2 regions of the Psychrobacter sp. SZ93C1 genome follow, and region 2 is predicted to be linked to the other one. Evidence: predicted binding sites of a transcription regulator. Region 2 holds the regulator's gene; the other holds the start of a gene.

Region 1 (5,378 bases), on a different contig from region 2:
ACGCTGAGTGGCTAACATCAAATGAATACCGGCTGCCCGCGATTTTTGTGCCAAGCGTGTGATGAGTTCTTCAGCTTGTTTTCCGACCTGCATAATCATATCGGCAAACTCATCCGCAACGATGACAATCATTGGCAAAGTTTTGAGCTTAGGCGCTTGGCTAATGCTCACGCTATCATTCGGTCGCCACAATGGGTCAAGCATTGGATTGCCTGACTGTTCGGCAGCCCGCACTTTTTTATTGAATTCATCAAGCTTACGAACTTTCAGTAAGCTCATCAGCTGATAACGGCGTTCCATCTCTGCCACACACCATGACAAGGCACTGGCAGCTTCCGTCATATCTGTCACAACAGGCGTTAATAGATGCGGAATATCATTGTAGTTGGCAAGCTCAAGCTGCTTGGGATCAATAAGAATCAGACGCAGCTCATTAGGCGTATATTTGAGTAGCATCGACAGTAGCATTGAGTTAACCAGAACCGATTTACCAGAACCTGTCGTACCAGCGACCAACATATGCGGCGCACGTGCAAGGTCAGTAATAATAGGTTTACCGCCAATATCTTTACCCATCGCCATGCTAATTTGCGCTTTTGGGTCTTTAAACTTTTCAGTATTTAGCAGCTCTATCAGACGTACCATTTCACGCTTTGGATTTGGTACTTCAATACCAATATATGGCTTACCCGGTATTACCTCAACCACACGCAGAGACGCCATAGACAGCGAGCGTGCTAAGTCACGCGAAATGCCCGTTACCTTGCTAGCCTTTACACCTGCCGCCAGCTCGACCTCAAAACGTGTCACGACTGGCCCCGGAATCGCATTGACAACCGATGCTTTTACATTGAATTCTTGTAGTTTGATTTCTAACAATTCTGATAGCTCAACCAGTTTTTCTTCGGTATAACTCGGTTGGCGATTTGGGTCTGGATTGTCTAAAATCGACATCTCAGGAATAGGCGACAAACTACTACGATAAGCCGCCGTTTGCATTGAGCGTGACTTTGTACTAAACGCTGCATCATCGCTAATATGGGGCATAACAGGAGCAGCGTCATCAGCGCTCGTATCATCTGGCATCATATCAGCAATATGGTTACTAGAATCTCCTTCAGGTATGTCAAAACTCACATTGGATTTAGGGGCAACAACTGGCTCAGCGACAACAGTTGGTGGTAATGTTGGATTGGCAGGTGGTGTATTGGTCGGCGTCATATCGGCCATTTCTGACATTGGCTCAATAGCTTCTGCTGCCAGTTGAATAGCTGACTTTGCAATCGCAGCCGACGATGCAGCACTATTCAATATCTCAGTTTCATTACTAAACGATTTATCAGCAGACGGACTCGAATCACGAGCAGCTGAAGAAACAGGTATATTCGAAGGCTTATTATCAGAAAGCTTGCTATTAGGAGGCTGTATATTAACAGCATCGCCACTGGTCAAATCTGGCGCAGGCTCTACGACTGCTTCTCGTACTGGCTGCTCCGCGACACTGCCTGATTTAGACGTTGCTATAGACGCTTCAGTAGTAGGTACTGAAATATCTGCATGCTCTGCTAGCCAAGCATCTGCCAATGTATCAATATTATCTACTGGTACATCAAGCCCAGAATCTGCCGTATCTTGGTAAGCTGTCTCACTATACTCCAACTCATCAGTTGGTAACTGAACATCAGCTATTTCTGCGCTTGATACAGTCGGAGCAGATGGCACCGCTGATTCTAGCGACTCAGTATTGGTATGACTAAATTCAGTATGATTAGGTACTGGTGCAGTAGCATCTGAACCATGACCGTTATTAGTATTGGTGTTATAAGCTAATTGCTCACTGGCCAATAAATCATCAACGGTATTTGCATCGTTCCAAGCAAAGCTCGGCTCTACTTTACGGATAGGCGTCATTACAGAGCTTGACGTCGGCGATGTATTAGCATGATTGACTGTATCATCAATTGTACCGCTAGGTGCCGCTGTTGCCGCCTGTAGCTGTTGGCTATTTTCATTATTAGACATGGCATTTGAATTAGACATAGCCGCTTGCGTTGCTGCTGCCATCGACGCTTTTACGCTATCAGCAAGCCCTGATGTTGACAAAAAGTCCGACAAAACATTGCTGAAACGACCACTATTCTCTACTGCTTTTACACTATCTTCAGAGTGTAGCTCAAGCGGTAACTGCTGCTGTTCTGAGATTTCTTTAGCTGTTTTATTCGTTGCTATACGTTCATCGTTTTGCTCTGAGATAATACCTTCTTGAGCAGAGATATCATCATGCGCCATGCCTTTGTCTTTGACCCCTGAACCAAGCCATGACAACGCTGTCACTTTTTGATAAATCGCAAGCCAATGAATATTAAAGGCAAAAGTCGCCGTGATAATAACGAAAACCGTTAAGAAAAGCACACTCCCCCACTGCGATAAAAGCTGAGCCAGTCGAGACTGTAGCTCCAACCCTATGATACCGCCAGCAACCCCTTCTAGCCTTGTCGCTGTTGGATCCGTTACGTGCTGGACCAACGCAACCAATTGTGCAAATAAAGCACTGGCACTCAATAATAAAAACACATAAGCAATCAAACGCATCAGCCAAAATGTTGGCTTGTTGTCCCACCAGATAAGGATAGACTCATACACCAAAAATGCTAACAGCCACCATGCACCAAAACCAAAGAAGCTATAGAGCAAGTCCGATAACCAAGCACCCGATGCGCCACCCACATTATTAATCGTGGTCATATCACTACTGATATGCGACCAGCTAGGGTCGTTACCTGTATACGTCATCAAGATGACAAAGAGATAAACGGCCAGTATTAACCCAAGGAGGGTAAATATTCCCTTTTTTAAATACTCAATAAGCGGTGCTGATATCACGTAAGATCTGCCTTGTTATTAATACTAAATGGTCGTCAACGCATGACTAAGCTTAATCATGCTGACATAAAGTGCTGACATAGAGATACTGATATAGAAGTGCGGATATAAATATCTCTGGCAAAGCATTTAGAACGCATTGTCTGTCATAAAGACGAGTCATGACAGCCTTCTTTCTGCGCTCCAATACACTTGGCATAACTTCTTATAATAACAAATACATAGGTACAGTGGCGACAGTCTTCTAAAGAAAGAGTGCAAGAAAGTTAGCTAATATGCGATTTAGATAAAAAACCCTACTTTTAGCAATATAGCTCACAGAATAAGGCTAACAATCTTATATAGACCTTATAAAATAGTCGTCATTTATGGCAACAATACTTCAAGGTTTATATGCTTTAATTCTAATGATATCCATGTTGATTTTAGCAAACTTGCACTTTGCCCGCCGTGCCCTTATGTTATTATCACACAGCAATGAGAAAAACCATATTAGTCGTCATTTTGAAAAAATTTACTATATTAGACTTCTTGCATAAGTCATCGCTAGCCCTCGTGACTCCGTCAGTGAAAATCAATGAACTGGTACTTTTGCAAAAGATCTATTAATCACTCCTATTTTTAACTTTTTATATTTAGCAAGGAATTACCCATGGCAACTGAAAATACAGCGCCACGTCACGAAAAACTCATCATCCTAGGCTCAGGTCCTGCTGGTTATTCTGCTGCCGTTTATGCCGCACGCGCCAACCTAAAGCCTGTCATGGTCACTGGTATGGAAGTGGGCGGACAGCTAACCACCACCACCGAAGTCGATAACTGGCCGGGCGATGCTCATGACTTAACAGGCCCTGCATTGATGGAACGCATGAAAGCCCACGCAGAACGCTTCGGTACCGAACTGGTCTATGACCATATCAACGAAGTAAACTTGAATGAGCGCCCTTTCCAATTAACGGGTAATAATGGCAGCTACACTTGCGATGCCCTAATCATCTCAACAGGTGCCTCTGCCCAGTATCTAGGACTAGAGTCAGAAACCAAATTCAGAGGCCTTGGCGTTTCAGCTTGTGCCACTTGTGATGGTTTCTTCTATAAGAACCAAAAAGTCGCTGTCATCGGTGGTGGTAATACGGCTGTCGAAGAAGCTCTCTATCTATCAAACATTGCTTCTGAAGTAACCTTAGTCCATCGCCGTGATAGCTTACGCTCTGAGAAAATCCTACAAGACAAACTGTTTGAAAAAGCCAAAAATGGTAATGTCAAAATCGAGTGGAATCACAGTGTTGAAGAAGTGGTTGGTGATGACATGGGCGTCAATGGCGTTGTTATCAAATCAACCATTGATGGCAGCACCAAGCAACTAGATGTATTTGGCATGTTTGTGGCAATCGGTCATAAGCCTAATACGGACTTGTTCAAAGGTCAGCTAGATATGAAAGATGGCTATCTTACTGTCCAAAGCGGCTTAGTAGGTAATGCCACGCAAACCAGTATCGAAGGGGTGTTTGCAGCAGGCGATGTCGCCGATCATGTCTATCGTCAAGCCATCACATCTGCTGGCACTGGCTGTATGGCAGCACTTGATGCTGAAAAATACTTGGATGCATTGGGAGAGACCGTTGCTCGTGATCATACTTACGACTCAACACTAACTGCAGATAAAGAAGCCTAAATGGGCAACTTTACTCAACAGAACGATCAACACATCACGCCTGAGACCTTAAAAAGTCTTGGGCGTTATGACTTTCCTGATCCTATTTCTATCGACCCTGACGGCATTGGCATCGTCGCTATGGGTGGCGATTTGGCACCAGAAACCCTCATCTCTGCTTATGCACAAGGACTGTTCCCTTGGTTTAATGAAGATGAGCCGATCGCTTGGTGGTGCCCTGAACCACGATGTGTAATAGTGCCAACAGACTATCAGCCAAGCAAGTCACTACGCAAACAAGCGAATCGTGCCCGTTGGCAACTGACCCTTAATCAAGCGTTTGATGACGTCATACATGCCTGTAGCTTACCACGCAGCGACGGCCTTAATGACAATCAGCCTGAAGGAGAGCATACTTGGATTCATGATGAAATGATTGAAGCCTACACCAAATTACATGCGCAAGGGTTTGCACATAGTGTGGAAGTTTGGGATGATAAAGGGCAATTGGTCGGCGGGCTTTATGGGTTAAAAATAGGCAATATCTATTTTGGTGAGTCGATGTTTCACTGCGCTTCCAATGCCTCAAAGTTAGCTTTTTGGGGTCTAATGCGCTTATGTGAACAAAGCCATGTAGCGTTGGTCGACTGTCAATTACCGAACGATCATCTTATGAGCTTAGGCGCAACGACCTTACCACGCGTGAAGTTCCTTACTCAGTTAGATTCATTAATAGCTGGCAATGCCGTCACATGGCATGGTGACTCGCACAAACCGTTGCCAGTATCGCAACTGAATAACGAAGAACCTTGGCAGCTCAATTTATAATGAGCATTATGGC
Region 2 (5,378 bases):
GCTGAAATAGCCTAACAGAAGCGTTATAGTGAATAGAAACATGCTTGCTACATTTATAGTTATTGGGATAAAAACCAAATATAACAAGCTCATACAGAAAATGAAGGATAGAACTTCTACAATATAGTATTCAATAATATAGAAAATTTAAGAGAGCCCTATGCTACCTGCCGATGAACATCAGCGAGCCAAACCCACATTTTTACGCCGTGTACTAAGCGTGCTCATTAGAGCTGCTGTGTTGGTGATGCTATTGTTTATATTAGACAAACTACTGCCAAGTATCAGTCAACAAACACAGTCATTCGTTGTGTCAAAGTGGCAACAGTTGAGTCTATTGCAGCAAGCACTGCCTACAGAAGACAGTCTACCCTCGCCGTTACCAGAGCAGAATCTAACGGATACTTGGGGTGCTGCGCGTAGTCAAGGCCGCTCGCATGAAGGTATTGATATCTTTGCAGCGCGAGGCACGCCGATACAGTCGACAACGCAAGGTATCGTCCGCAAAGTAGGTGAAAATAATTTGGGTGGTCGCGTGGTGGTCATCGTTGGACCTGGCGGCGCAGGACACTACTATGCGCATTTAGAAGATTATGCCGATATTGCTCCCAACGACTGGGTGAATGCTGGTGATATCATTGGTTATGTTGGTGATAGTGGCAATGCAAAAGGCACACCGCCCCATGTCCATTATGGGATATATATCAATGGTAGCGCTGTGAACCCGTATCCATTTTTGCAAAAGAATTAGGGCATATTATCCGTCTATAAATTAGTAATATTTGCGATTTTAACTCGTAGGAGCAGATCGAACATAAGCTGCTGGGAATACCATGCTAAATGTGGAGCCAACCCCTTCTACCGAGTCAATTTGTAATTTCGCCTCATGTTGATATAGGACATGTTTTACAATCGCTAAGCCTAGACCTGTACCACCTGTGGCACGACTACGGCCTTTATCAATACGATAAAAACGCTCCGTCAAACGCTCAATATGCTGCGGTGCAATGCCAATACCATTGTCCTCAACAGCGAACTTGCAGCCTTCTGACGTCTTGGTCCAGCTGATGGAGATATCGCCACCTTTTGGGGTATATTTAATGGCATTGATCACCAAATTAGACAATGCACTATTTAAGTACATCTCTGAACCTTGTAGCCCGTCATAAGTATCTATCTGCAAATGAATGGTATGGCCATATGATTGGTTATAGGCTTGCGCATCATCATAAACATGAGTCAACAGCTTGGTCATATCAATATAAGTCAGCTCATGAGCCTCCTCGATTTCAATGCGAGATAACAAGAGCAAATCATTTACAATTCTATTCATGCGAGCCGTCTGCTGAGTCATCAACTCAAAACCACGACGCCAATGCGGTGGCATATCTGGCTGATGTGAGAAGTTTTCTAAATACCCCATCATTACGGTCAGTGGCGTACGCAATTCATGCGAGACATTCCCGACAAAATCGCGGCGCATTTCTTCTAAATTATGCAATCGTGTCACGTCATAAATGATGAGCAGCTTTTCATCACCAAACGGTGTAATTTCACACTTTAGATAGCGCTTAGCATCTCGCCATGATTCTATATGAACGCCATCGTTAGGTATCGTTGTGGACTGATAATATTGACGGAATTCAGGGGCGCTGATGAAGTCAAAAATACTTTGACCTTTATCCGTTACTTGCAATAGCAGCAAATCCTCTGCCGCTTGATTCCACCACTCCAAACCATCATCACCATTAATTAAAATCACTGCATCTCTTAATGCTTGTACGGCGCTGCTGATTTTTTTAAGTTGATCCGTTGCATGCTTCTGAGAGGTTGGCTCTAACGTGCCCTGCTGGTTATTTTCTATTGGCATAGTATTGCTCATTTATTATCCTTACCACTATTCGCTATATTGGGCCACGATTGCCAAGGCACTTTTAGGGTCAACTAACTGGGTTCAATAAAGCTAGAAAACCGGTAGCCTGTACCACGAACCGTCTGTATCAACTTATCACAGTCATGTGGGCGCAGTAATGTACGCAGACGTTTAATATGTACATCAATGGTTCTATCTTCAATATAAACGTTGCCACCCCATACCTGATCTAGCAGCTGTGTCCGCGTATAAGCGCGCTCTGGATGACTCATAAAGAATGCCAATAATCGATACTCAGTGGGGCCAACTTCGATGACTTTGCCTGTGGCTGTCACGCGCTGGCTCTTTGTATCTAGGCTCAGATTGCCTATTTCGATAGGCTTATCACTACTGAGCGCACTACTACGGCGCAACACTGCTTTGATTCTTGATATCAATTCACGTGTCGAAAAGGGCTTGGTCATATAGTCATCAGCACCGGCATCAAGGCCGTGAACCTTACTATCTTCTTCACCTTTGGCTGTCAGCATAATGACGGGGATTTCGGACAATATCTCATCATTTTTGAGCATACGGCAAAAATCAACACCGCTTTTATCTCCGGGCAGCATCCAATCTAACAAAATAAGCGCAGGCCTATGATCGACGACTTGCTGATGCGCCTCTGATACATCGGCTGCCTGTAAGCTATCAAATCCAGCCATTTCTAGTGTCATTACGATCATCTCACGAATCGCAGGTTCATCTTCAACAATCAAAATTTGCTCATTATACATACGGTATTCTCAGCGTTAGATGACAAAACTCAACTTATAAACAAGGCGATAGGTGCTCGCTATATTTTATCTATTAAACGGATTAATTATGACAGCTTAATGACATTTGTTTGAAATGCCTTATCCTTAATATTGAATCCGATGATTTACTTTACCTCTAATAAGAAATTCAGCGGCCCATCATTGATGCTCGATACCTGCATGTCAGCACCAAACTGACCAGTGGCCACATTCGTATGCTGGGTTTTGGCATAAGCGACCAATTGTGCGAACAATGCCTGTGCCATATCGGGTGCCATTGCACCACCAAAGTCAGGGCGACGACCTTTATCGGTTTTTGCCATCAAAGTGAACTGTGATACTAATAGCAATCCACCAGCTACTTGCTGGACGTTTTTATCTAATTTACCATATTTGGCAGGGTCATCATCATTTTCAAAGATGCGATAAGTCAGAATTTTATCGACCATTCTCTGCGCGCTTTGTAGCGTATCATCATGACCCAAACCAATATATGCCAACACACCTTGCTCAATAGTACCGACACACTGTTCATCAATGGTGACACTCGCACCCTTCACTCGTTGTATAAGTGCTTTCATTTACTGACTCCTTACAGATTATGCTCATACAATAACATGCTGTCCATGATAAAATGCAGCCATTCATTTGCCCATTAATTATTACATTGAACTTTACTTTGGTAACCTCATTATGAATTTATTCACCACCTTGCAACAGCTTGTCCCGCAGCAGCAGCTAAGTAAAGTTGCAGGCCGTCTAGCCGCAAGTCGCCACCCTTACGTCAAACGCGCATTTATCCGTAGCTTTGCTAAAGCTTATCATGTCAGTTTAGACGAGTATGAGCGCCAGAGCTTTAATGCCTATGAAAGTTTCAATGATTTTTTTACTCGTGAACTAAAAGACGATGCTCGCCCTATCGATACGACTGCTGACGGCATCGTCAGCCCTGCGGATGGTGTTATCTCTCAGTTGGGTCAAATCGAAGACCATAAACTGCTCCAAGCCAAAGGCCGCTACTACGATGTCGGGCAGCTACTTGCTGATAGCGAAGACGGCCAGTATTTTGCTGATGGTAGCTTTGCGACTGTTTATCTAGCACCTAGTAATTATCACCGCGTCCATATGCCGTTCGATGGTACTTTAACCAAGACGCGTTACGTACCGGGTACGCTGTTTTCGGTCAATAACACTACTGCCGATAACGTGCCTGACTTATTTGCACGTAATGAGCGTTTGGTTTGTATGTTTGATACTAAGTATGGCAAAGCAGCCGTGGTGATGGTCGGAGCGATGATTGTCGCTGGTATCGAGACGGTAGCGACAGGCAAGATTTCACGTACCGATGATATCCAAGAAGCCGACCATGACATGAGCTTTGAGAAAGGTGATGAACTTGGCCGTTTTTACTTAGGCTCAACCGCCATTGTAGTGCTACCAAAAGCCGCAAAAGCTGCTTGGCAAGACAGTATGAAAGCCAATAGTGTTGTACAAATGGGACAATTATTGGGCAATACCGATACCAAATAAATGTACTACCGACTCCCAAAACAAGAGCTGCAAAAAATAAAAGCTCCGTTAAGCGTAAATCATAACGCTTAACGGGGCTTTTCATTGATTACTTTTTACTAATTATTAAAAATAATAGCTCATAACGAAAGCGCTTCAGTATTGAAGGACATTCAAATCACCTTAATATCGAAAGTGCTTATGGATAGGATAGGCAAATAGGATGTTTTCCTCTTGCGTACCGCTGCCGATATTATGAATAATCAACGGTGTGCCATCCGCGGCTACTTTGTCCGAGACAATGCCTATGTGCGGCAAGTTACTCTTTGGCAAACGCCATGACACGATATCTCCCGCTTGAAAGCTGTCTTTATCCGTAATTGATAATGTCTGGCCTTGACGCTCAAAGAATGCTTCCAGATTGGGCACACGACGATGGTCAATATTCTTATCAGTCGATTTCAGTCCCCAATTCTTTGGATAGCTTGACCAGTTGGACTTCATGTCATGATTGACCAATTGCTGTAGATCAATGTTTTGCAGACGATACGCTCTGATGATGACATCAGTGCAGACACCGCTTTCTATCGGCACATCACCACGCGGAAACTCTAATTTACGATAAGCGGGATCATAACTGGTGGTAACCCCAATTTGCTTTTTGGCATCGTGCGCCAATTTATTACCACTACTGATGGAGGTCGCGGCTTGAGCCATTTGTGCCAAGCCTAATACACTGACCAAGACCAGCGATGTACATAATGTTCTATAAGTTATAGATAATCTCATTTAACAATCTCTTTTTGGTTGAACCAATCACCAGTACTGTAGCACGTGCAAATGATAGCTAAGTTGCAAAATGTTTAAACAATCATCCTGTCCCTTTACAAATCAATCAACCACCCTTGCTGAGTCGCGTATTTGATATTTTCTGATAACCAGTCATGAATGCTAGGGAAGCTGTCTTTGATAAATGCATGTGCACCGCTCACTTGCGAGCGAGTGACACCCAGCTCAATCCATGTTTTTCCTTCGGTATTTAGATTGAGTAAAAAAGGCAATAAACGATCGACTACTTTTAGCAGCTGCGTTTCTTTACTATCGCCTGTCTCTTGCTCTTCCCAAACTTCACTTAAATTCATAATACCATTACCACGTTCAGCTTGTAACCGAGCAATACCTTCACGCTCTTCTACGTG

Evidence for each region. Region 2 encodes PhoB, which activates phosphate uptake and scavenging genes when phosphate is short. Its sites were predicted from a motif close to TGTCATNAANCTGTCATAA; they were not measured.
Region 1: I6E83_RS14935 (DNA translocase FtsK) is a predicted target of PhoB. The motif match lies at 2,935-2,953, and genes of this name have one in related genera.

Annotation. Positions count from the first base shown of each region.
Region 1 covers NZ_JADYWY010000010.1:145,946-151,323, forward strand. Annotated here, with positions in the region: gene I6E83_RS14935 (DNA translocase FtsK) at 1-2,883, opposite strand, end outside; gene trxB (thioredoxin-disulfide reductase) at 3,536-4,558, shown strand; gene aat (leucyl/phenylalanyl-tRNA--protein transferase) at 4,559-5,365, shown strand.
Region 2 covers NZ_JADYWY010000011.1:38,753-44,130, forward strand. Annotated here, with positions in the region: gene I6E83_RS13120 (M23 family metallopeptidase) at 161-751, shown strand; gene phoR (phosphate regulon sensor histidine kinase PhoR) at 791-1,870, opposite strand; gene phoB (phosphate regulon transcriptional regulator PhoB) at 1,945-2,649, opposite strand; gene dtd (D-aminoacyl-tRNA deacylase) at 2,796-3,251, opposite strand; gene asd (archaetidylserine decarboxylase) at 3,364-4,200, shown strand; gene I6E83_RS13145 (DUF1287 domain-containing protein) at 4,363-4,968, opposite strand; gene I6E83_RS13150 (HD domain-containing protein) at 5,064-5,378, opposite strand, start outside.